2 linked regions of the Aromatoleum aromaticum EbN1 genome follow. The protein of the gene in region 1 interacts with the protein of each later gene in a pairwise test. Links are inferred from orthologs where the notes say so. Each region holds a gene or a part of one and is shown in the gene's direction. Other genes may lie near its edges. The genes, in order: eno and rpe.

Region 1 (10,856 bases):
GGGGATGGAAAAAGGCCTGGAGATTCTCGCCGACGTGAAGAAGCAGCTCGGCGTGCCCGTGCTCACCGACGTGCACGCGATCGACGAGATCCCGGCGGTTGCGGCGGCTGTCGACGTGCTGCAGACGCCAGCCTTCCTGTGCCGGCAGACCGACTTCATCCACGCCGTCGCGGCTTCCGGCCGTCCGGTGAACATCAAGAAAGGTCAGTTCCTCGCGCCCGGCGACATGAAGAACGTCGTCGACAAGGCACGCGAAGCCAACGGCGGCGCCGACACAATCATGGTCTGCGAGCGCGGCGCGTCGTTCGGCTACAACAACCTCGTGTCCGACATGCGCAGCCTCGCGATCATGCGCGAGACCGGCTGCCCGGTCGTGTTCGACGCGACGCATTCGGTGCAGTTGCCTGGCGGGCAGGGCACGGCATCCGGGGGCCAGCGCGAATTCGTGCCGGTGCTGGCGCGCGCGGCCGTCGCGGTGGGCATCGCCGGCCTCTTCATGGAAAGCCACCCCGATCCGGCGAAAGCGCTGTCGGACGGCCCGAACGCGTGGCCGCTGCCGAAGATGAAAGCGCTACTCGCAACGCTCAAGGAAATCGACGCGCTGGTGAAAGCGCACGGTTTCATGGAGATGGCCGGCTGAGCTTCGCCGCGCACTGCAGAACCCCGCTCCAAAGTTTTCGATTCCACAAGAACGAGAGGAAAAACCATGAGTGCAATTGTCGATATCATTGCCCGCGAAATTCTTGATTCCCGCGGCAACCCCACGGTGGAAGCCGATGTCCTGCTCGAATCGGGCGTCATGGGCCGGGCCGCGGTGCCGTCGGGCGCCTCGACCGGATCGCGCGAGGCGATCGAGCTGCGCGACGGCGATGCCGCGCGCTATCTCGGCAAGGGTGTGTTGCAGGCGGTCGAGAACGTCAACACCGAGATTTCCGAAACGCTGATCGGCCTCGACGCCGAAGAGCAGGCTTTCATCGACCGCACGCTGATCGAACTCGACGGCACCGAGAACAAGTCGCGCCTTGGTGCGAACGCGACGCTCGCCGTGTCGATGGCCATCGCGAAAGCCGCCGCGGAAGAGGCCGGCCTGCCGTTGTATCGCTACTTCGGCGGCTCCGGCCCGATGGCGATGCCGGTGCCGATGATGAACGTCATCAACGGTGGCGCGCACGCGAACAACAGCCTCGACATTCAGGAATGCATGATCATGCCGGTGTCGATGACGAGCTTCCGCGAAGCGCTGCGCTGCGGCGCCGAAATCTTCCATCACCTGAAGAAGCTCACCGACAAGAAAGGCTATCCGACGACGGTCGGCGACGAAGGCGGTTTCGCGCCGAACGTCGGCGGCACCGAAGAAGCGCTGAACATGATCCAGGACGCGATCGCCGCTGCCGGCTACGAGCCGGGCCGCGACGTGCTGCTCGCGCTCGACTGCGCCGCGTCGGAGTTCTACAAGGACGGCCAGTACGTGCTCGCGGGCGAAGGGCTGACGCTCTCCTCCGAAGGCTTCGCCGACTACCTGGCGACGCTCGCCGACCGCTTCCCGATCGTCTCGATCGAGGACGGCATGGCCGAGAACGACTGGGCCGGCTGGAAGACGCTGACCGACAAGCTCGGCCGCCGCCTGCAACTTGTCGGCGACGATCTCTTCGTGACGAACACCAGGATCCTCGAACAGGGCATCGACCAGGGCGTCGCGAACTCGATCCTCATCAAGATCAACCAGATCGGCACGCTGTCGGAGACCTTCGCCGCCGTCGAGATGGCCAAGCGCGCCGGCTATACCGCGGTGATTTCGCATCGCTCGGGCGAAACCGAGGATTCGACGATCGCCGACATCGCCGTCGGCCTGAACGCGATGCAGATCAAGACCGGTTCGCTGTCGCGCTCGGATCGCATCTCGAAGTACAACCAGCTGTTGCGCATCGAGGAAGATCTCGGCGATACCGTCAGCTACCCGGGGCGCCGCGCATTCTACAATTTGCGGGTGCGCTGAGCGCGAGCCCGGACGGCGGGCGTTTCGGTGTCCGCTGCATGACACATGACCCGGGCCGGCGCTCATCCGCCGGCCCCGTTTTTTCAACTCCGATGAATAACGTTGTCCTGCCTGCGCGGATCCGCAGGCAGGCTTTTCGGCAAGACCTTCGAATATGCGTTGGCCCTTGATCGTTCTCGCCGTGCTGGTGATCGTCCTGCAGTATCCGCTTTGGCTCGGCAAAGGCGGCTGGCTGCGCGTGTGGGACGTGGATCGCCAGTTGCAGGCACAGCGTGAAACCAACCAGCGCCTCGAGCAGCGCAACGCGGGACTCGAGGCGGAAGTGCGCGACCTGAAGTCGGGCAACGAAGCGGTCGAGGAGCGTGCGCGCTTCGAGCTCGGTCTGACGAAACCGGACGAGATCTTCGTCCACACCCCGCGCAAGCCGTGATCGAGTCGGTTGCGCCGATTCCCGCCCGCGGGTCATCTCCGACCTGACTGACGCCTCGCTGTCGTGTCCTGAGGCGTTCAGTCAGTTTGCCGCGACCAGTCTGCGCGCGCCGTCGATCCGGCTCCTGAAATACGGGTTGTCCAGCAGTTCGATGCGGACACGCCCGCGGCTCGACGGAGCATGAACGAATCGGCCGTCGCCGAGATAGATTCCCATGTGGGAATGGCGCTGGTTGCGCGTGTTGAAGAATACGAGATCCCCGGCCTGTAACGCGGGAATGGGAATCGGGCGAGTCAGCTGCGCGATCTGCGCCGCGTTGTGAGGCAGGCGGCGGCCGCTGATCTGCTCGACGATGTAGCTCACCATGCCGCTGCAATCGAGCCCGGCTTCCGGGTTGCGGCCGCCGAAGCGGTAGCCGGTGTCGAGCAGGCCGAGGGCGAAGATCACCATCTCTTGCGAATGGAGGGGATCATCGAGCGAGAAATAGCTGCCGTTTTCGCGACTGGGCGCTGAATCGGTCTCCACGTCGGGGCCGCCCGTGGGGAGGCTGCTGCATGCGGCGAGCAGTGCGGTCGCGAGGACGGCGAGGAGTCCGGCCGAAGCCGGTCGGCGAGCGGGCACGACGGGAATTCCTGATCGGTTTGACGAAAGATATTCGACGCGTCGCCTGCCCGTCCACAGGAAGCGCCGATTTTGGGTGGCCGCCGCTTCCCAGGGCACTCAGAGGCGCTGGTTCTGTGCCCTGCAATCGACGCTGGTCGTCCACCCGGGGCGTTCGAGCTGCGCTTCCGCTCCCTCCAGGTGAAACACCATGTGGCCGTCGGAATATTTTTCGCCCGACGCCGCTGGTTGAACGGCCAGCGCGAAGACTCCCGCTCCCGTGCGCAGGCGGATGTGGTCGCGCAGGTATTCGACGGTGAAGCGTTCGCCGCTGGGACAGGCGTAGCCGACGACGCGCGAGGCGTCGCGGGTGTAGGCAGTGCTCGCGAGCATGCCGGTAGCACCGGTCAATGCGACCAGCAAAGCGACGCGGATTTTCAGATTTGCTGCCCCGGGGCGCGGAAGGTTCGTCATGGAGTTCGGCTTACTCGCTCAGTTCTATCGTGCCGCTGACCGTCACGGCAATTTCGCTTTCGCCCGCTTCGATCGGCACGGGTGCGGCCTCTGCGGCGAAGGCGGTGGTTTTCATCAGCGGCCGGACCGGCGGCGATTCTCCGCCATAGCCGATCGACAGGTGGCGGATGCGATATGGCTTGCCGAGCGTTGCCGCGACTGCCTCGGCGCGCGCCTGGAAAGCCCGGATCGCGTCGCCTGCCGCCAGGTCCGCGACGCTCCTGCGGGTTTCGGGCGCCGGTTGCATCGCGAGGCCGGACAGCGCGAGCTTCCCCTGGAGCTTGCCGAGCAGCTCGGACAGCGCAGGCAGGTCGCGGCTCTCGAGCTGGATTTCGGAGCGCATCCTCCAGCCTTCGATCTTCCGGCCTTCCTTGCCATAGACCGGGAAAGTGCTCGTGCCGGAACTCCTGGCCTTGACCGTGGGGTAAAGGCGCACCTGTTCGAGAGCCGCGGCGATCACCGCATTGACCTGCGTCGCCAGCGGTGCGGGATCCGCGCCGTCCGCTTCGAAATACAGGTTTGCAATCGCCAGGTCGTTCGGCGCCGTCCGGCTGGCGTCGGCCGAGAGGTCGACTGTCGGGACGGCTCGTTCGGCATGGGCGGTTGCAGAGGGTGAAGCGGCGAACATGACGAGCGCGAGCGGCAGGGCGAGGAAGCGTCGGATTGCGCGATATGCCATGGATGTAGCAACAATCGAATGGAATGAAGGGCGGGTCAACTTCGCGCCAAGGGCGGAAGCGCTCAGGCGCGCAGTGTACAGACCATTTTCTACCCTTGGCGGGCGGACGTGTAATCCCTTGTAAGTATCCGCGCAATACGGGAGGGCAGGATGTTTTCACGCCCAGCCGGAACCCGGCGGCGTGGCCGCGCCCGGATACAGAGTCAGCGTTGCCGGTAGCGGCGGACCAGTGTACGCGCCGTGCGGTGCAATGAGAGCGTTACTTCACCGGTTTCAACGGATTGATGTGGCGCGACTCCGCCGCATACATCTGTGCATTCGCCACGTAGTTCGCCGCATTCGTGCGCAGTCCGGCGATGTCGTCGTCCGACAGTTCGCGGATGATGCGCCCTGGCGAGCCGACGACGAGCGAGCGGTCGGGAATCACCTTGCCTTCCGGGATCAGCGCATTCGCACCGACGATGCAGTCTTTGCCGATCACGGCATGGTTGAGCACGACCGCATTGATGCCGATCAGCGAGCCGTCGCCGACCGTGCAGCCGTGCAGCATCGCCATGTGGCCGACGGTCACGTTCGAGCCGATCGTCAGCGGCACGCCGTCGTCGTTGTGCAGGATCGAGCCGTCCTGGATGTTCGTGTTGTCGCCGATCACGATCGGGTCATTGTCGCCGCGGATCACGACGTTGTACCAGATGCTCACATTGCGGCCAGCATGCACCTGGCCGATTACCGTTGCGTTGTCTGCAACCCAGCAGCCTTCGCCAAAATCGGGAACGCGTTCGCCGAGGGCGTATATCGCCATTCTTCACTCTCCATCGGAACCGGTCGTCCAAGGGCCGGCAGCCCGCAATGATAACAGGTGGTGTTAGCATTCGCCGCTCAGTCAGATCGCGCCGTCTTCATGCTCAGTTATCGCCACGCCTTTCATGCCGGCAATCACGCCGACGTTCTCAAGCACTTCGTGCTGATCGAACTCCTGCGCTACTTCAACCGCAAGGAGAAACCGTGGTGGTACGTCGATACGCACGCGGGCGCCGGCTGCTATGCGCTCGACAGCGAGCAGGCGGGGAAGAACGCCGAATTCGCGAGCGGAATCGGCCGGTTGTGGCAGCGGGACGACCTGCCGGACGCAATGCGCCCGTATCTCGACGCGCTGGCCCAGTTCAACCCGCACGGCAGGCTGACCTTCTATCCCGGTTCGCCGGCGCTGGCGATGACGCAGTTGCGCGAACAGGACCGCATGCGGCTGTTCGAGCTGCATCCGGCCGATGTCGCGCTGCTCGGGCAGACGTTCGCGCGCGACGTCCAGCGCGTCCAGGTGCGCAAGGCGGACGGTTTTTCGGCATTGCGCGGCCTGCTGCCGCCGCCGTCGCGCCGCGTCGTCGTGTTGATCGACCCGCCGTACGAAGTCAAGGAGGATTACCGCCGCGTCGTGGACACCTTGGCCGACGCGATCAAGCGCTTCCCGGCCGGGACCTACGCGGTCTGGTATCCGCTGCTCGCGCGTACCGAGGCACGTCAGTTGCCCGCACGCCTCGCGGGGCTCGGCGCCGAAAACTGGCTCGACGTGCGCCTCGCGGTGAAAAAACCGCCGCGCGACGGTTTCGGCATGTTCGGCAGCGGGCTGTACGTCGTCAATCCCCCCTGGGTGCTGCCGCAAACGCTGGAGGCAGTGATGCCGTGGCTCGCGGACGTGCTGGGAGAGGACGGCGAGGGGGGGTTCGATCTGGAGCATCACATCGAATGAGCGAACACGACACGCTGCTTGCGCTGCGTGACGCGCTGCGGGCTTTTGCGGCCGAGCGCGACTGGGAGCGCTTTCATACGCCGAAAAACCTCGCGATGGCGCTGGCGGGGGAGGCCGGGGAGGTCATCGAGCATTTCCAGTGGCTCAGCGCCGATGAATCGGCGAATCTGCCCGAAGAGCGGCGCGCCGAAGTGGCGCTCGAACTGGCGGACGTGCTGCTGTATCTGGTCCGGCTCGCGGACGTCCTCGACATCGACCTCGGCGAGGCGGCACAACGCAAGCTCGCGCTCAACGCGGTGCGCTATCCTGCCGACAAGGCGCGCGGACGTTCGGATAAATACGACAAATTGTGACCTTTGCGGCGCAAATCCCGTGCGTGGCGATTGGGGCAGGGAACCATTTCTGAAACAATACCGATCTTTTTGATTACGGAATTCAGCACGTGGAGTTTCAACACATCAGCGAGATCGAGCGGGCGACCCGGAAAGGCCGGGCGGAGCTGTTTCGTCTCGGAACAGGCCTGATTTTCATCGTCGGCGGGATGTTGTACGCCGCGATGATCGGACAGGGCGAAGGTGGCGTCATGCTGGCTGCGGCAGCCGCGGTCGGCTGCTACATGGCGATGAACATCGGCGCCAACGACGTCGCGAACAACGTCGGGCCGGCAGTCGGATCGAAGGCGCTGACGCTGGGCGGCGCGCTCGTGATCGCGGCGATCTTCGAGGCGGCTGGCGCGCTGATCGCCGGTGGCGAAGTGGTCAATACGATACGCAGCGGAATCATCGACCCGGCCAGGATCTCGGACCCGGATACTTTCGTCTGGGTCATGATGTCGGCGCTGCTCGCCGGCGCGTTGTGGCTCAACATTGCGACCGCAGTCGGCGCGCCGGTGTCGACGACCCACTCGATCGTCGGCGCGGTGCTCGGCGCCGGCATCGCGGCGAGCGGAATGGAGATCGCCAACTGGGGCGAGGTGGGGCGGATCGTCGTCAGCTGGGTGGTCTCGCCGCTGATGGGCGGAATCGTCGCGGCGGCGTTTCTCTACCTGATCAAGCGCAGCATCACGTACCAGCACGACATGGTCGCGGCCGCTACCCGCATGGTGCCGTACCTGGTCGCGCTGATGGCGTGGGCGTTCGGCACCTATTTGATGCTGAAAGGATTGAAGCAGCTGTGGAAGGTCGATTTCCTGACCGCTGTGCTGATCGGCTTCGGCTTTGCCGTTGCGGTGCTGTTCCTGGTCCGGCCGCTCGTCGCCCGCCGTGCACAGTCGATTGCGAACTCGAAGCAGAGTGTGAACCGGCTTTTCACTGCGCCGCTGATCTTTGCCGCTGCGCTGTTGAGCTTCGCCCATGGCTCGAACGACGTTGCGAACGCGGTCGGCCCGCTCGCGGCGATCGTTGACGTCCTCGCCTCCGGTGCAACCGAGATTTCGCGCTCGGCGCCGATTCCGCTGTGGGTGATGTTGATGGGGGCGCTGGGTATCTCGGTCGGCCTCGCGCTGTTCGGTCCGAAAGTCATCAAGACCGTGGGCTCGGAAATCACCGAGCTCGACCAGATGCGTGCGTACTGCATCGCGATGGCGGCGACGATCACGGTGATCATCGCGAGTCAGCTCGGGCTGCCGGTGAGTTCCACGCATATCGCGGTGGGCGGCGTGTTCGGCGTGGGCTTCCTGCGCGAGTACCTGAAGAGCAACTATGCGCGCATGGTTGCCGACATCAAGGCGCATCACCCCGAAGGCGACCAGGCCGCCATCGATGCGTTCCTCGCCAGGTTCGCAGTCGCGCCGATCGACGAGAAGGGCCAGATGCTGCGCGAACTGAAGGCCAAGGCCAAGCAGCGACTCGATCCTGCCCACTTCTCGAAGATGGAGCGCAAGGGCCTGCGCAAGGTGTATCGCAAGGAGCTGGTCAAGCGCTCGCAGCTGATGCGCATCGCCGCCGCCTGGGTAATCACCGTCCCCGCGTCGGCGCTAATGGCGGGGCTCCTGTTCTTCATGATGCGCGGCATGATGCTCGGCTGACCGGCACGTCGCGCCGCTGCCGTCGTCCCTATCCCGCCATGTCCTCCTTCGAACTCGCCGCGCTGATCCTGCTGTGCCTGCTCGGCTGGTTCTGGCTCGACAGCATCAAGGTGCGCGAGCTGGGCGTACAGGCGGCGCGCAGCGCGTGCCGACGCGAAGGGGTGCAGTTCCTCGACGAGACGGTGTCGATCAGCGCGCTGCGGCTCGCCCGCGATGCGGACGGTCGCGTGCGGCTGCGGCGCGTCTATGACTTCGAGTTTTCCGCTTCCGGCGACGACCGGCAACGCGGTTCGGTGATGCTGCTCGGCAACGAAGTCACGATGCTCGATATCGGCTCCCGACGCCCGGCGGAGTTCACCCGCCACTGAACCGCCCGGGCCGCGCCTCGCCGCCTCAACGGCCGGAGGTGCGGCCCGAGATCGCGTGCAGGAATTCGCCGCGCAGGTGCTCGCGCGTCTCGAATTCGCCGGCGAACGCCTGCGTCACGACCCGTTCGTCGCCGCGGCGGTCCTCGCCGAGCAGCAGGCACAGTTGCTCGGCCTCGACGATGCAGGCTGCTCCTCGTGCATGGCCGTGCCGCAGCAGCGCGTCCGCGATGTCCCGCGTCATCCATTCCTGGTAAGTGAAGCGATGCCCGATCGCGTCGACGAGGCGGGCAATACGTCCGAAGCCGTGCAGCCGGCCACCGGGCAGGTAGGCGACGTGCGCCACGCCGCGGAATGGCACGAGGTGGTGCGGGCACACGCCATGCACGGCGATGCCACGTATCACCACCATGTCGGTCCGATCGTCGTCGAAACCGTCGCCGAGCGCCTCCGCGGGGTCCATGTCGTAGCCGCCGAGCAGCCGGCGCTGCCAGAGTTCGCGTACGCGGGTGGAGGTTTTTCCGGTATGTATCGCGTCCGGGGCGACGCCGCACGCGCGCAGCAGGTCATTGACGGCCCGTTCGAACGCGGCCGGATCGAAGCTCCCGCTACGGGGGATGCCGATCCCGGCGGCGGAGGGCGGCTGAGGATGCTGGTGCTGGTCGTGAATGTCCGACATGTGGGATGTACCCCGGCGGCTGGGCTAGACATGATACGCCCGTCGACGATCGCAGCGCCAAACCCGCTCGGGCGACGAATACCGGATCGGAGAACATCTGCAGGTGCCGCGGAAAACCGGATCTGTCATGTCGACCAGAGCGGTCGCTCATCCATCAGCGGGATCTGCTCGCGCAGTTCCAGGATGCGGTCCTGCCAGTAGCGCTGCGTGTTGAACCACGGGAAAGCCGCGGGAAACGCGGGATCGTCCCAGCGGCGGGCGATCCAGGCTGAATAGTGGATCAGCCGCAGCGTGCGCAGCGCCTCGATCAGATGCAGTTCGCGCAGCGAAAAATCGTGAAAGTCTTCGTAGCCGGCGAGCACGTCGCCGAGCTGGCGGCTCATGTCCTCGCGTGTGCCCGACAGCAGCATCCACAGGTCCTGTACCGCCGGGCCCATGCGGCTGTCGTCGAAGTCGACGAACTGCGGGCCGGGTGTCGATGGCGACTCGCTCCACAGCACGTTGCCGCCATGGCAGTCGCCGTGCAGCCGGATCGGGGTGAACGCCCCTGCGCGGTCGAAGCAGCGTCGCACGCCGTCGAGCGCCTGCTCGACGGTGCTGCGCCACGCCGGCAGCAGATCGTCCGGAATGAAGCCGTTGGCGAGCAGCCAGTCGCGCGGTTCTTCGCCGAAACTTGCGATGTCGAGCGTCGGCCGCGCGTGGTACGGCGCCAATGCGCCGACGGCGTGGATGCGGCCGAGGAAGCGGCCCATCCATTCGAGGGTTGCGGCATCGGAGAGCTCCGGCGCGCGTCCGCCGACGCGCGGAAACACGGCGAAGCGCAGGTCCGCGTGATGATGCAGCGTCGCATTGCGCAGCACGAGGGGGGCGACGACGGGGATCTCGCGCTCGGCCAGTTCGGCGACGAAACGGTGTTCCTCGCCGATCGCCTCGTCCGGCCAGCGCCCCGGCCGGTAGAACTTCACGACCACCATCGGGCCGTCTTCGATGCCGGCCTGATAGACCCGGTTCTCGTAGCTGTTGAGCGTGAGCAGACGTCCGTCGGGCATCAACCCGACGCTGTCGAGCGCGTCGAGGATCCGGTCCGGAGTGAGATTTTCGAACGGCGGTGTGGCCATGGGGTCGGCAGGCCTTCGGGCGAGGGATGACTGTTCATTTTCGCAGGAAACGGGCAGGGCACAAGGGCGAAGGCGTTTTCCGGTGTCCGCCCGCGCCGCATCCTTGCCCCGTGGCATTTGCCGGACGCAGTCGCGGGCCTCACAATGGCGCCCTTTTCCCGGACCTCGCGCATGCATCCCGACCCATCCGCTTCTCCCTCGCCCATTCCGCCCGACGCGCTCGCGGCGCTCGCCCGGCCGGAAGTGCAAAAACTGGCCGCGCGGATGGCGCAGGACGGATTCTCGCAAGCTTTCCGGCTGACGCTCGACAAAGATAACGAGGGGCGCGTGCGGGGCATCGAGGTGCTCGCGTCGGCGTTGCGCAACTGGGGCAGCGCGGACCAGAGCGCGGACACCTGCAGCCTGCGCCTCGCGCTGGTCGTCGCGGGGCTCGACCAGTGGGGCGTCGCGTACAGCCAGGCCTTCGGACTGGCGGCGATCCCCGGCTTGTCCGAACTCGTCGGGGCGCTGCGCACCGGCCTCGATCCGCAGCAGGAGGCGCGTTTTCACCAGCAGTTCGCCGCGATCGACGCGGCAGAGGGCAACGCGATCGACTTCAAGATCGAATTGCGCCGCGGCATCCATCTCGCGTTGTGGCACGCGATGATCGCCGGCGACGAGCGCGAGCAGGCGAAAGCGATCCTCGCCCACCTCGCAGGCATGA
Region 2 (11,721 bases), 1.2 Mb from region 1 along the record:
AAGCTGCGCGGGCAGCATGCTTGCGCACTCGAGACATGGAACGAATGCAATGCCGAAGTTGATCCTCAGCATGGACGGCCTGGTCCTCAAGGAAATCGTCCTCGACAAGCCGCGCACGACGATCGGACGCAAGGCAAATAATGACGTCCAGATCGACAACCTGGCGATCAGCGGCCAGCACGCCGTGATCACGACGATCCTCGATGACGCTTTTCTCGAGGACCAGAACAGCACCAACGGCACCTACGTGAATGGCCAGCCGATCAGGAAACATGTGCTGCGCAACAACGACCTCGTCGAACTCGGCAAGTACCGACTCAAGTACATCGTCGAACCGCCCGCGCCGGCGGTGCACGCGTTCGGCTATGCCGGGCCGGTTGCGGACGGACCGGGGCTCGTGCCTCCCGAGATCGCACCTGCCGCCCCCCCTGCTGCAGCGGCGCCGGAGATGCGGTCCCCTCCGGCTTCGCCGTCGGCCGTGAGCGCTGGCGCGCTGGGCGTCATGCAGCTGCTCAACGGCCCGAATGCGGGACGGGAACTGGAGCTGACGAAGTCGCTGACGACGCTCGGCAAGCCGGGCAAGCAAGTGGCTGCGATCACACGACGGGTGAACGGATATTTCCTCACCCACATCGAAGGCGAAGTGTTCCCGCTCGTCAATGGGTGCCCGCTGGACGGGCAGGCGCGCCGCCTCGACGAACACGACATCGTCGAGCTGGCCGGGGTCAAGATGGAGTTTTTCCTGCGCCCTTGATTGCCCGGGATACTGTGGGCTATCGGCATCGCATCGTGAAGTAATGCACGCTGCACGACCGAAGGTAGTGGTAGCGTGCTGGGTCACCTTCACCGGAGCGACGCTCGTAGCCTGCCGCGGCGGACTCCCGGCGCGATCCCAACCCATGAAGCTCAGGATACTCGGCTGCAGCGGCGGAATCGGCGGACGGGCTTCGGGCACGACGGCGTTCCTCGCCGATGACGACATTCTCGTCGACGCGGGCACTGGCGTCGGCGAGCTGGAACTCGACGAGTTGCTGCGCATCGATCACGTTTTCGTCACGCACGCACATCTCGACCATATCGTGTCGATTCCGCTGCTCGTCGATTCGGTCGGCGAACTCCGCGACACGCCGCTGACGGTGTACGCCACGGCGGAGACCATCCGCATGCTGCGCCTGCACGTCTTCAACTGGCAGATCTGGCCGGATTTCACGACCATCCCGGATTGCCACCGGTCGTACCTCAGGTTTCATCCCGTCGAACCCGGCCACCCGATCCGGCTCGGAGCGCGAATGGTCACGCCGCTGCCGGCCCGCCACAGCGTGCCGACGGTCGCCTACTGTCTCGACAGTGGCGAGGGCAAGCTCGTCTATACCGGCGACACCGAGTATTCGACCGAACTGATCGCCGCGATCAACGCGCTCGACCACGTGCGCCACCTCATCGTCGAGACCGCTTTCCCCGAAAGCCAGCACGGCCTCGCGCTCACGGCGCGCCACCTGTGTCCCAGCCTGCTGCATGCGATGCTCGACGAGATCGCCGGGGCGCCCGAAGTCCACATCGCCCACCTCAAGCCGGGCCAGTGCGAACGCATCATGGGCGAGATCGCAGCCGGAGCCGGACGTCTGCATCCGGTGAGGCTCGAGCAGGGCATGATCCTCGAGTTCTGAATTTCCTGGCGACGCCGGCTAGAATGGCCAGCCTCTGCACGCCCCCGTTGAAAGCCCCGACACCAGGAACAGGAATGTCCATGACAGCAGCGCCCGGACGGGCCAGGAAAGGTAGCGACGTCGCCGGCCGTCTCGCGTTTTTCAAAGGACTGCAGGCGATCACGGCACGCATCGATGCCGCCGACGACGTCGATCGCGTCGTCCTCGACCTTTCCGCCGACCTGTGCACGCTGTTCGACGCCGACAGCCTGTGCTTCTTCGCCCTCGATGAGGCCGGCACGACGCTCGTCTTGCGCGTCAGGACCGGCCCGGCGCCCGTCGAAGCGCGACTCCCGGTCGCAGCGCGCAGCATCGCCGGCTACGTCGCACTGCGCCGGCAGCCCGTCAATATTCGCGACGTGCATGACCAGACCGCGCTCCGCGCGCTTTCCCCGGAGCTGCGCTTTCCCCGGAACGGCGACGAGCGCAGCGGCTACCGCACGCGGCAGGTGCTTGCGGCGCCGCTCATCGATCCCGCGAGCGGCGCGCTGCAAGGCGTGATGCTGCTGATCAACGTCACGCGCGGCGAGGAATTTTCGGGCGTCGCGAAGGACGGCCTGCTCGGGCTCGCGCAGGCCCTGGGCGTCGCATACGCCCGACAGGGCAAAGCGCCGGCGGCGCTGCGCTCGCGCTACGATGCGCTGGTCGTCGACGGGCGCCTCGGCGCGGACGAACTCGACGAGGCGGTGCGCCGCGCCCGCGAATGGGGTGCGACGGTCGATGAAGTGCTCGTCGCGACTCGCGGCATCGCGCTGTCCGAGCTTGGCGATGCGGCGTCGCGCTTCTTCCACGTGCCGTACGAGCCTTACCGCCAGGATCGCGTCAAGCAGCTCGACCTGCTGCGCCACATCAAGCGCGAGTACGTGCAGCAGACGGGATGGCTGCCGCTCGAGGAGACTCCCGAAGGCATCGTCGTGCTAGCGTGGGACCCCGAGCAGGTCCGTGCGTCGCGCATCGCGCACAACGTGTTCCCGAAGCGCCGGCTCGCCTTCCGCGTGACGACGCGCGACGAATTCGACCGCACCGTCGATCAGTATTTCGAGCCTTCGATGGAGCTCGGTTCGGTGTCCGATCTGCTGCAGGACCTGCCCGAAGACGAGCAGGACCTGGTCGCCGACGACGTCCTGGCGGCGGCGGACAACGAACTCGTCAAGCTCGTGAACAAGGTCATCATCGACGCGTATCGGCAGGGTGCGTCGGACATCCATGTCGAGCCGCGCCCGGGCAAGGACAAGACGCACATCCGCTTCCGCAAGGACGGCACGCTCGTGCCGTACATCCAGGTGCCGGCGAGCTACCGCAATGCGCTCGTGACGCGCCTCAAGATCATGTGCGACCTCGACATCTCGGAGCGGCGCAAGCCGCAGGACGGCAAGATCCGCTTCCGCAAGTTCGCGCCGCTCGACATCGAGCTGCGCGTCGCGACGGTGCCGACCGCCGGCGGCATGGAGGACGTCGTGATGCGCCTGCTCGGCCACAGCGAGCCGATCCGGCTCGAGCAGCTCGGCCTGACCGCGCACAACCTCGAGCGCCTCCGGCGCACGATCGCCAAGCCCTACGGCCTGTTCTTCGTCTGCGGGCCGACCGGCTCGGGCAAGACGACGACGCTGCACTCCATCCTCGGCCACCTCAACACGCCGGAAACGAAGATCTGGACTGCCGAAGACCCCGTCGAGATCACGCAGAAAGGGCTGCGCCAGGTTCAGGTCAACCGCAAGGCCGGCCTCGATTTTGCGACGATGATGCGCGCATTCCTCCGCGCCGATCCGGACGTCATCATGGTCGGCGAAATGCGCGACCTCGAGACGGTGTCGGTGGGCATCGAGGCGTCGCTGACCGGCCACCTCGTGCTGTCGACGCTGCACACCAACAGCGCGCCGGAATCGATCGTGCGCCTGCTCGACATGGGCATGGACCCGTTCAATTTCGGCGACGCGCTGCTCGGCGTGCTCGCGCAGCGGCTGGCGAAGCGGCTGTGCACCCATTGCCGGCAAGCCTACCGCGCCGACGAGGCCGAAGTCGTGCAACTGCTCGACGAGTACTGCGAAGACATGCACGCGACGCCTGAATTCCACGCCGATCCGCTGGCCGCCCGCGCCGCGGTGTTCGATCGGCTGCGCGCGACGCATGCGGATGCCGAAGGGCGCTTCACGCTTTACCGGCCGGTCGGCTGCCCGGAGTGCAACTCCGGCTACAAGGGGCGGGTCGGACTGCATGAGCTGATGCTCGCCTCGCCCGAGATCAGGCGGATGATCCAGGAGCGCGCGCGCGTCGCGCAGCTGCTGGGTGTCGCGCTCGCCGAGGGCTTGCGCACGCTGCGCCAGGACGGCATCGAGAAAGTGCTCGGCGGCATCACCGACATGGCGCAGGTGCGGCGCGTCTGCGTGCGTTGAACGGTTAGAATCCGCGGCTCGAACGAACAGGAGAACTTCATGCCCCGCATCGCCCCCAGCCTGCTCTCGGCGGATTTCGCCCGCCTGGGCGAAGAGGTCCGGAATGTGGTCGCGGCCGGCGCCGACTGGATCCACTTCGACGTCATGGACAACCATTACGTGCCGAACCTCACGATCGGTCCGCTCGTCTGCGAAGCGATCCGGCCGCACACGAGCGCGCCGATCGACGTCCACCTGATGGTCAAGCCGGTCGACCGCATCGTCCCGGACTTCGCCAAGGCCGGGGCGAACATCATCACTTTCCATCCGGAGGCGTCCGAGCACGTCGACCGTACGCTGCAGCTGATCCGCGACTGCGGCTGCCAGGCAGGCCTGGTGTTCAACCCGGCGACACCGCTGCACCATCTCGACCATGTGCTCGACAGCATCGACATCGTGCTGCTGATGAGCGTCAATCCCGGCTTCGGCGGGCAGAAGTTCATTCCCGGCACGTTGCCGAAACTGCGCGCGGCGCGCGAGAAGCTCGATGCGTACGAGGCGGCGAGCGGGCGGCGGATCCTGCTGCAGATCGACGGCGGCGTGAAAGTCGACAACATCGCGCAGATCGCTGCCGCCGGCGCCGACACCTTCGTCGCCGGCTCGGCCGTGTTCGGCGCCGGGCGCGACGCCGACCCGCACCGCTACGACAGCGTGATCGCCGCGCTGCGCGCCGAACTGGCGAAGGTGGGCGCGTGAGTGCTTCACCAGATTGCAGGAAACCCGAGGGTGCAGCATTGAACGCGCGGCGCTTCCCGGTGCGGGCGGTGCTGTTCGATCTCGACGGCACGCTGCTCGACACGATCGCGGACCTCGCCGAAGGCGCGAACCGCATGCTCGCCGAACTCGGCCGGCCGACGCGGCCGCTCGCCGAGATCCATTCCTTCGTCGGCAAAGGCATCCCGCATCTCGTGCGGCGCTGCATGACCGAGAACGCCCGGGCGAGCGAGGCCGAGATCGAAAGCGCGGTGATGGTCTTCCGTCGTCACTACTCTGAAGTAAACGGCCGGCACACGACGATCTATCCCGGTGTCGCCGAGACTCTCGACGCGATGCGGGCGATGAATCTGCGGCTCGCATGCGTGACGAACAAGGCCGGAGCCTTCACGCTGCCGCTGCTCGAACGCATGCGGCTCGACCGCTACTTCGACGCCGTCGTCAGCGGCGACACGCTGCCGGTGAAAAAACCCGACCCGGCGGTGCTGCACCACGCCTGCAACCTGCTTGGCATCGCCAGCGCGCAGGCGCTGATGATCGGCGACTCGGCCAACGACGCGCTCGCGGCGCGCGCCGCCGGCATGCCGGTGCTGCTCGTGACCTATGGATATAGCGAAGGCATGCCCGTGGACACCATCGAATGCGATGGGCTACTATCGATCGCCACCGGGGCGCTCGAGCGCATCGAAGTCGTCTGACCGATCTGCTGTCCCGCTTGCACCCACCATGAACGAATCGACATGACCCACGACGACCGGGCTTTGGACAAGGAACGCAACGAGACCACCGCCATGCGCTGTTGCTGGCGGCGCTGGTGCTCGTGGCCCGCGGGCCACTAAAACGCGACCGCTTTCGCGGGCTGCCGGCGCGCCCGCACCCCCCTTGTTCCGATCGAACCGTTTCCCGTGGAGTCACCATGCTCGAACATGAATTCAACGCGCTGGCCGCGCAGGGCTACAACCGCATCCCGGTCACGCTCGAAACCTTCGCCGACCTCGACACGCCGCTGTCGATCTACCTGAAGCTCGCGAACGAACCCTACAGCTATCTGCTCGAATCGGTGCAGGGCGGCGAGCGCTTCGGCCGCTACTCGATGATCGGTCTCGCGGCCTCGACGCGCATCGAGGTCTACGGCCGCTCGGCGCTGCTGCTGACCGGCAACCGCCTCGTCGAGCGGCGCGACTACGGCGATCCGCTGAACTACGTCGCCGAGTTCATGGCGCGCATCAAGGTGCCGCCGCGCGACGGCCTGCCGCGTTTCGCCGGCGGCCTGGTCGGCTGTTTCGGCTACGACACGGTGCGCTACATCGAGCCGCGCCTCGCGAAGACCGAGAAGACCGACACGATCGGCACGCCCGACATCCTGCTGCTGCTGTCGGAGGAGATCGCGATCGTCGACAACCTCTCCGGCAAGCTGACGCTGGTCGTCTATGCGGAACCCGAAGTGCCCGGCGCGTTCAAGCGCGCGAAGAAACGCCTGCGCGACCTGCTCGCGCGGCTGCGCGCGCCGGCGGTGATTCCCGAGGATGTGCACGCCGAATCGCAGCCCGCCGTGTCCAGCTTCGGCGAGGAAGGGTTCAAGGCGGCGGTGAACCGCGCGAAGCAGTACATCATCGACGGCGACATCATGCAGGTCGTGCTGTCGCAGCGCATGAGCAAGCCTTACGCAGCGAGCCCGATGGCGCTGTACCGCGCGATCCGCACGCTGAACCCGTCGCCTTACATGTTCTATTTCAACTTCGAGGATTTCCACGTCGTCGGCGCATCGCCCGAAATCCTCGTCCGGCTCGACCAGGACGGCGACGCGAAGCGCGTCACGGTGCGCCCGATCGCGGGCACGCGCCCGCGCGGCGCGACCGCAGCGGACGACCTTGCGCTCGAAGCGGACCTGCTCGCCGACGAGAAGGAACGCGCCGAGCACCTGCAGCTGCTCGACCTCGGGCGCAACGACGCCGGCCGCGTCGCCGAGATCGGCAGCGTCAAGGTCACCGAGCAATTCACGGTCGAGCGTTACTCGCACGTGATGCACATCGTCTCGAACGTCGAAGGACGCCTGAAGGACGGGCTCAACGCGCTCGCCGTGCTGCGTGCGACGTTCCCGGCGGGCACGGTGTCGGGTGCGCCGAAGCTCCGCGCCATGGAGATCATCGACGAGCTCGAGCCGGTCAAGCGCGGCATCTATGCCGGCGCCGCCGGCTACATCGGTTTTCACGGCGACATGGATCTGGCGATCGCGATCCGCACCGCAGTCATCAAGGACGGCCACATCCACGTCCAGGCGGGCGCCGGCATCGTCGCTGATTCGAACCCCGACGCCGAATGGACGGAGACGCAGAACAAGGCACGTGCGATGCTGCGTGCGGCGGAGATGGCGGAATCGGGTCTGGACACGCGGGTCGACTGACACGTCGGACAGCGCGCTCCCGCATGGCCGTCCTGTCATCGCAGGCAGCGCCGGAGGCAGGCAGCGGACAGAATCTCGACGTTGTGTTGAACCGGATCGTCGGATCAGCCTCTGAATGAGCGATGGTGCGATCGCGCATTCACCGGCTGTTCTTTCCCTGTCACCCTGCACACTCTGGGAGGCCCCGATGACCGAAACTCTGACCATTGCCTGTCCGCACTGCCACGTCCTGAACCGCTTGCCCGGCGGGCGTTTGAGCGACGACCCGAACTGCGGCAAATGCCATCAGGCGCTCTTCACCAGCCATCCGGTCGAACTCGACGCCGCGAGCTTTGACGTGCACGCCGGTCATGGCGACCTGCCGCTACTCGTCGATTTCTGGGCGTCGTGGTGCGGTCCGTGCCGAACGATGGCGCCTGCGTTCGAGGAGGCCGCGGCGAAGCTCGAGCCGCATGTCCGGCTCGGGAAAGTCAATACCGAGGAGGCGCAAGATCTCGCGGCACGCTACGCGATCCGCAGCATTCCGACGATGGTGCTGTTCCGCGCCGGCCGCGAAGTCGCACGCCAGTCCGGGGCGATGAACACTGGCCAGATCCTGCAGTGGGCGAAAGCGCAGGGACTGTGAGGGCGTCCGCCCGCGTGCCACGGCGCTGCGCACGACGCAAGAGTTGCCGAGACCGGGCGGGGCGCGGATACTGCCGGCCTTCGAAACCGATAGCCTGAGGAACCCTGTCATGATCCCCGCCTGCCCCAAATGCGCGATGGAGAACACCTACCCGGACGGCGACAATTACATCTGCGCCGATTGCGCCCACGAGTGGCCGATCGCGGCAGCCGCCGACGCGGACGATGAAGCCGATGCAGCGGTGAAGGATGCCAACGGTAACGTGCTGGCGGATGGCGACTCCGTCGTGCTGATCAAGGACCTGAAAGTCAAGGGATCCTCGATCACGCTGAAAGTCGGCACGAAAGTGAAGAGCATCCGTCTCGTCGGCGGAGACCACGAGGTCGACTGTCGGATGGACGCCGGCAGCTTCATGCTGAAGGCCTGCTACCTGAAGAAGGTCTGAGCGGCCTTCTTCCTGCCGGCCGCGCCCCGGCCCGGCCGAGGTCAGGCGGAGCGTACTTGGCGCAGCGCCGGATGAACCTGTTCGATCTCTTCGAGCGGATGCTTCCTGCCCGCCGGCGACAGCGCCGTGTAGGCGCCCAGCATGTCGGCGGGGAGCCGCCCGACGATGCCGAACAGGTCTGCGAAGCGCACCCCCTGGCGCACCAGGTAAGCGATGTAGCTGTGGCGCAGCGCCGCGCACGTGATCTCGTCCGCGCCGGGGATGCCCGCATCGTGTGCGGCATAAAGAAGCGTCGCGTCGAGCGCGTCCGGCGTCCCGTCACTCGCGGCGTCGACGACAGGGCTGTCGTCCGTTTGCGGATGGTGTTCGCGGTACCGGCCCAGCTGTGCCGCCAGTGCCGCAGACAGCGGCACGACGCGGTCGGGCAGGAGAATCTGCCTGCCGGGCAGATCGACCGCAGGCCATTTCAGCCGCGCGAGTTCATCGAACGACAGGCCGGAAAGCAGCGCGAGCGCGCCGAGGCGGGCGTCGTCGGGCAGTTCGTCGAGCAGGTGGGCGATCTCGGCTTCGTCGAGTTCGCGCGGCAGTTGCGCGGCGCTGGCGAGCAGCGCCGACGGCGCGAACTGGCCAAGCGCCTCCGGTGAGCGCATCGGCAGCTGCACGCTGCGCGGCCATGCGGGCGCGATGACGAGCGACGGAGCCGGAGTGGTGCGGTTGAACAGCTCGACGATCCAGGTCGTCAGCAGCGCGAGCAGCAGCGACGCCGTCACGCCGATCGCCGCGTCCCGGCCGTATTGCGGCCGCCAGGGCTCGGCCGGCGGGAAAGCCGCTTCGAGCGTCGTGACTTCCGGAACGCGGATCCTCTCCGCGGCCTGCAGTCCGGTCGCCCTGACGACCGCCGCCCGGTGCATCTCCTCGAGTCCGGTCAGCTCCTCCTGCATCGCCTTGAACTCGCCCAGACGCGCCGTGAACGCCTGGACCGTCCGCCGCTCGCCGCCCGCCTGTTGAGCCAGCCGGTCGACGGCCGCGCGCGCCGCTGCGACTTCCTCTTCGGCGTCGCTCAGCGCTGCCTGCTGCCCTCTTTCGCGGACCTGTTTCATCTGTTCGTCCAGGCTCGCGATCCGCGTGCGCAAGGCCTTGGCGCGCGGATCGAACGCGAGGAAGTCCGGGGTGTAGGCCCGCTCCAGCTCGTGCTGCTCCTCGCGCAACTGCGAGGCACGCTGCTCGATGTTCGACAGCGTCGGGTTGTCGCGCGCCCGGACGATCGACTTGCCGGCGGCGATCGAATCGCGCAGCGAACGCAGTTTCGCTTCGGCTGCGACGAGTCGGTCGTTCGCCGCGTTCAGCGATTGTCCGACGCCCTTGACCTGGCTGAGGACGTGGTTTTCGTCGCGCTCGAGCGCGACGATGTCGTGGTTGCGGCGATAGTCGTCGAGCGCGCGCCGCTTTTCGGCGACGCGCTCTTCGAGCTTCGTGGCCTCGTCCTGCGCCCTGGTCGCGCGGCTGCCCGAATCCTGGCGATAACGTTCGGCGAGCTGGCCGCGGTAAGTGTCGATCAACGCGTTGACGAGCGGAGCGAGCGCGTCGGCCGGCCTGCCGCTCGCTGTGAGCTCGACGACGTCCGTTCCCTCGACCGGTGTCGCGTCGAGCATCCGCCGGTAGTCCTCGATGCTATCGCCGCCATCGCCGGAGCCGGCAGGCAGCGGTGTGCCGATGCCGGCGAGCCGGGCAGCGGCTTTCTCGACGAGCGGACGGCTCGTGAGCACTTCGACTTCGGTCAGGAACGCAGCCCGGACCGCGGTTCTGCGCTCATCGGCAGTGTCGCCGTTGCCCGGCATGTCGATCCGCAGCCGCGCGGCGGTGCGGTATTCGGCGGGACGCGAGTAGTCGTAGATCAGGCTCGCGGCGGCGAGCAGCAGGAAGCTCAGGCCGAAGACGGCAACGCGCCGCCGCTTGGGCGGTGCCGAGTACGCGGTCGGGGCGAGGCCGGGCCAGAACGGATCGACAGTGGCCGGGCCGGTGTCGTCGCGGATCATGGTGCCAATCCATTTTGAATATCATGGCAGCATGACGCGGGATGCGAAGGGGCGCAGCCTGTCGCTGCTGCACAAACGCGCGAAGCGAATTCTTCCATGGGCCTGTCTCCTTCCTCGCCGCATCGCGTAGACTTGACGGACGGATCGAGTGGATGAACTGCGTATGCCTATTGAAGCATTCCGGCGGCGAAAACTCATGCAGGTATTCATCCGCTTACAGTCTTGCCGGACAGGCGCTCGCGCCGCGTCCTCCGGCGCGCGGCAGCGCAAGGTTCAGTTGAAGCCGGGCGTGAAATCGGGCGTCGTGCCCTCGCCTGCGGCAAGGGACGGGCGGCCCCGCAGGGCGGTGAGAATGCCCGCGAGGATGTCGGCCGGGGGAGGGGGGCAGCCGGGAACAGTGACGTCCACCGGGATGACATTCGATATACGCCCGCAGCTCGCGTAGCTCTCGCCGAAAATGCCGCCGGTGCAGCCGCAGTCTCCGATTGCGACGACGAGCTTCGGCGCCGGGATCGCATCGTAGGTGCGCTTCAGCGCGAGCTCCATGTGCCGCGACACCGGCCCGGTGACGAGCAGCATGTCGGCATGACGCGGGCTTGCGACGAACTTGATGCCGAGTCCCTCGATGTTGTAGTAGGGGTTGTTCAGCGCGTGGATCTCGAGTTCGCAGCCGTTGCACGAGCCGCCGTCGACATGTCGGATCGCCAGCGCGCGGCCGAGGATCGCGAGAATGTCGGCGTGGATCAGGTGTGCCCGGTGGCGCGACGGGGAAAGGGTCGGAGAGGCCGATGTGCCGGGACGGCGATGGCGGGCGATGTACTTGAGAATGTGCCACATCACAGATCCTGCGCGGAATAGCCGAGGTTGAAGGACTTGTTGATCAGCGGGAAGTCGGCGACGATGTTGTCGATGCTCGCGTGCTCGATCACCGGCCAGTTCTGCCACGACGGATCGTGGCAATGGCAGCGCGCGATGCGCCCGCGCGCATCGGTTTCGAGCGCGACGAATATTTCGCCGCGCCAGCCTTCGATCCAGCCGGCACCGGACGCCGCGTCGCGAATCGCGACCGGGGCATCGAGCGGGCCGTCCGGCAGCGCGGCGAGCAGCGCGTCGATCAGCCGCAGCGACTCGAAGCATTCGTCGAAGCGCACTGCGACGCGGGCTGCGACGTCGCCGTTGAACTGCGTGGACGCAGTCACCGCGAGCTTGTCGTACGGCGGCCACGGAAAGTCCACGCGCAGGTCCGCGACCTGCCCGCTCGCGCGCCCGGCGAGCCCGGTCAGCCCGAGCCGCGCGGCGAGTTCCGGAGCGACCCGGCCGGTCGTCACGAAACGGTCCTGCAAACCGGCGTGCTCGTCG

What was found.
Region 2: the proteins of eno (region 1) and rpe interact in binary tests that used the Escherichia coli proteins (3 or more experiments, as listed by UniProt). The link is inferred for Aromatoleum aromaticum EbN1 from one-to-one orthologs.

What each region holds. Positions count from the first base shown.
Region 1 is NC_006513.1:3,653,523-3,664,378, forward strand. What follows is about bases 1-2,851. They hold eno (phosphopyruvate hydratase), read left to right. Parts: upstream 1-706; coding sequence 707-1,996; downstream 1,997-2,851. Other genes in these bases: kdsA (3-deoxy-8-phosphooctulonate synthase), read left to right, coding at 1-640; ftsB (cell division protein FtsB), read left to right, coding at 2,151-2,426; EBN1_RS17500 (C40 family peptidase), read right to left, coding at 2,508-2,851. Outside these bases: more of EBN1_RS17500, read right to left, coding at 2,852-3,047; EBN1_RS17505 (MliC family protein), read right to left, coding at 3,147-3,500; EBN1_RS17510 (SIMPL domain-containing protein), read right to left, coding at 3,511-4,218; EBN1_RS17515 (gamma carbonic anhydrase family protein), read right to left, coding at 4,478-5,020; EBN1_RS17520 (23S rRNA (adenine(2030)-N(6))-methyltransferase RlmJ), read left to right, coding at 5,120-5,965; EBN1_RS17525 (nucleotide pyrophosphohydrolase), read left to right, coding at 5,962-6,318; EBN1_RS17530 (inorganic phosphate transporter), read left to right, coding at 6,408-7,991; EBN1_RS17535 (DUF3301 domain-containing protein), read left to right, coding at 8,030-8,359; GTP cyclohydrolase I FolE, read right to left, coding at 8,385-9,035; EBN1_RS17545 (serine/threonine protein kinase), read right to left, coding at 9,161-10,153; EBN1_RS17550 (hypothetical protein), read left to right, coding at 10,325-10,856. UniProt on the Escherichia coli protein: Catalyzes the reversible conversion of 2-phosphoglycerate (2-PG) into phosphoenolpyruvate (PEP). It is essential for the degradation of carbohydrates via glycolysis.
Region 2 is NC_006513.1:2,457,391-2,469,111, forward strand. The notes cover bases 3,159-5,986. They hold rpe (ribulose-phosphate 3-epimerase), read left to right. Parts: upstream 3,159-4,138; coding sequence 4,139-4,834; downstream 4,835-5,986. Other genes in these bases: EBN1_RS11735 (GspE/PulE family protein), read left to right, coding at 3,159-4,099; EBN1_RS11745 (phosphoglycolate phosphatase), read left to right, coding at 4,873-5,550; trpE (anthranilate synthase component I), read left to right, coding at 5,769-5,986. In the rest of the region: EBN1_RS11725 (FHA domain-containing protein), read left to right, coding at 50-754; EBN1_RS11730 (MBL fold metallo-hydrolase), read left to right, coding at 900-1,667; more of EBN1_RS11735, read left to right, coding at 1,742-3,158; more of trpE, read left to right, coding at 5,987-7,256; thioredoxin TrxC, read left to right, coding at 7,444-7,881; EBN1_RS11760 (zinc ribbon domain-containing protein YjdM), read left to right, coding at 7,991-8,326; EBN1_RS11765 (GumC family protein), read right to left, coding at 8,368-10,362; EBN1_RS11770 (NADH-quinone oxidoreductase subunit B family protein), read right to left, coding at 10,636-11,199; EBN1_RS11775 (hydrogenase large subunit), read right to left, coding at 11,199-11,721. UniProt on the Escherichia coli protein: Catalyzes the reversible epimerization of D-ribulose 5-phosphate to D-xylulose 5-phosphate.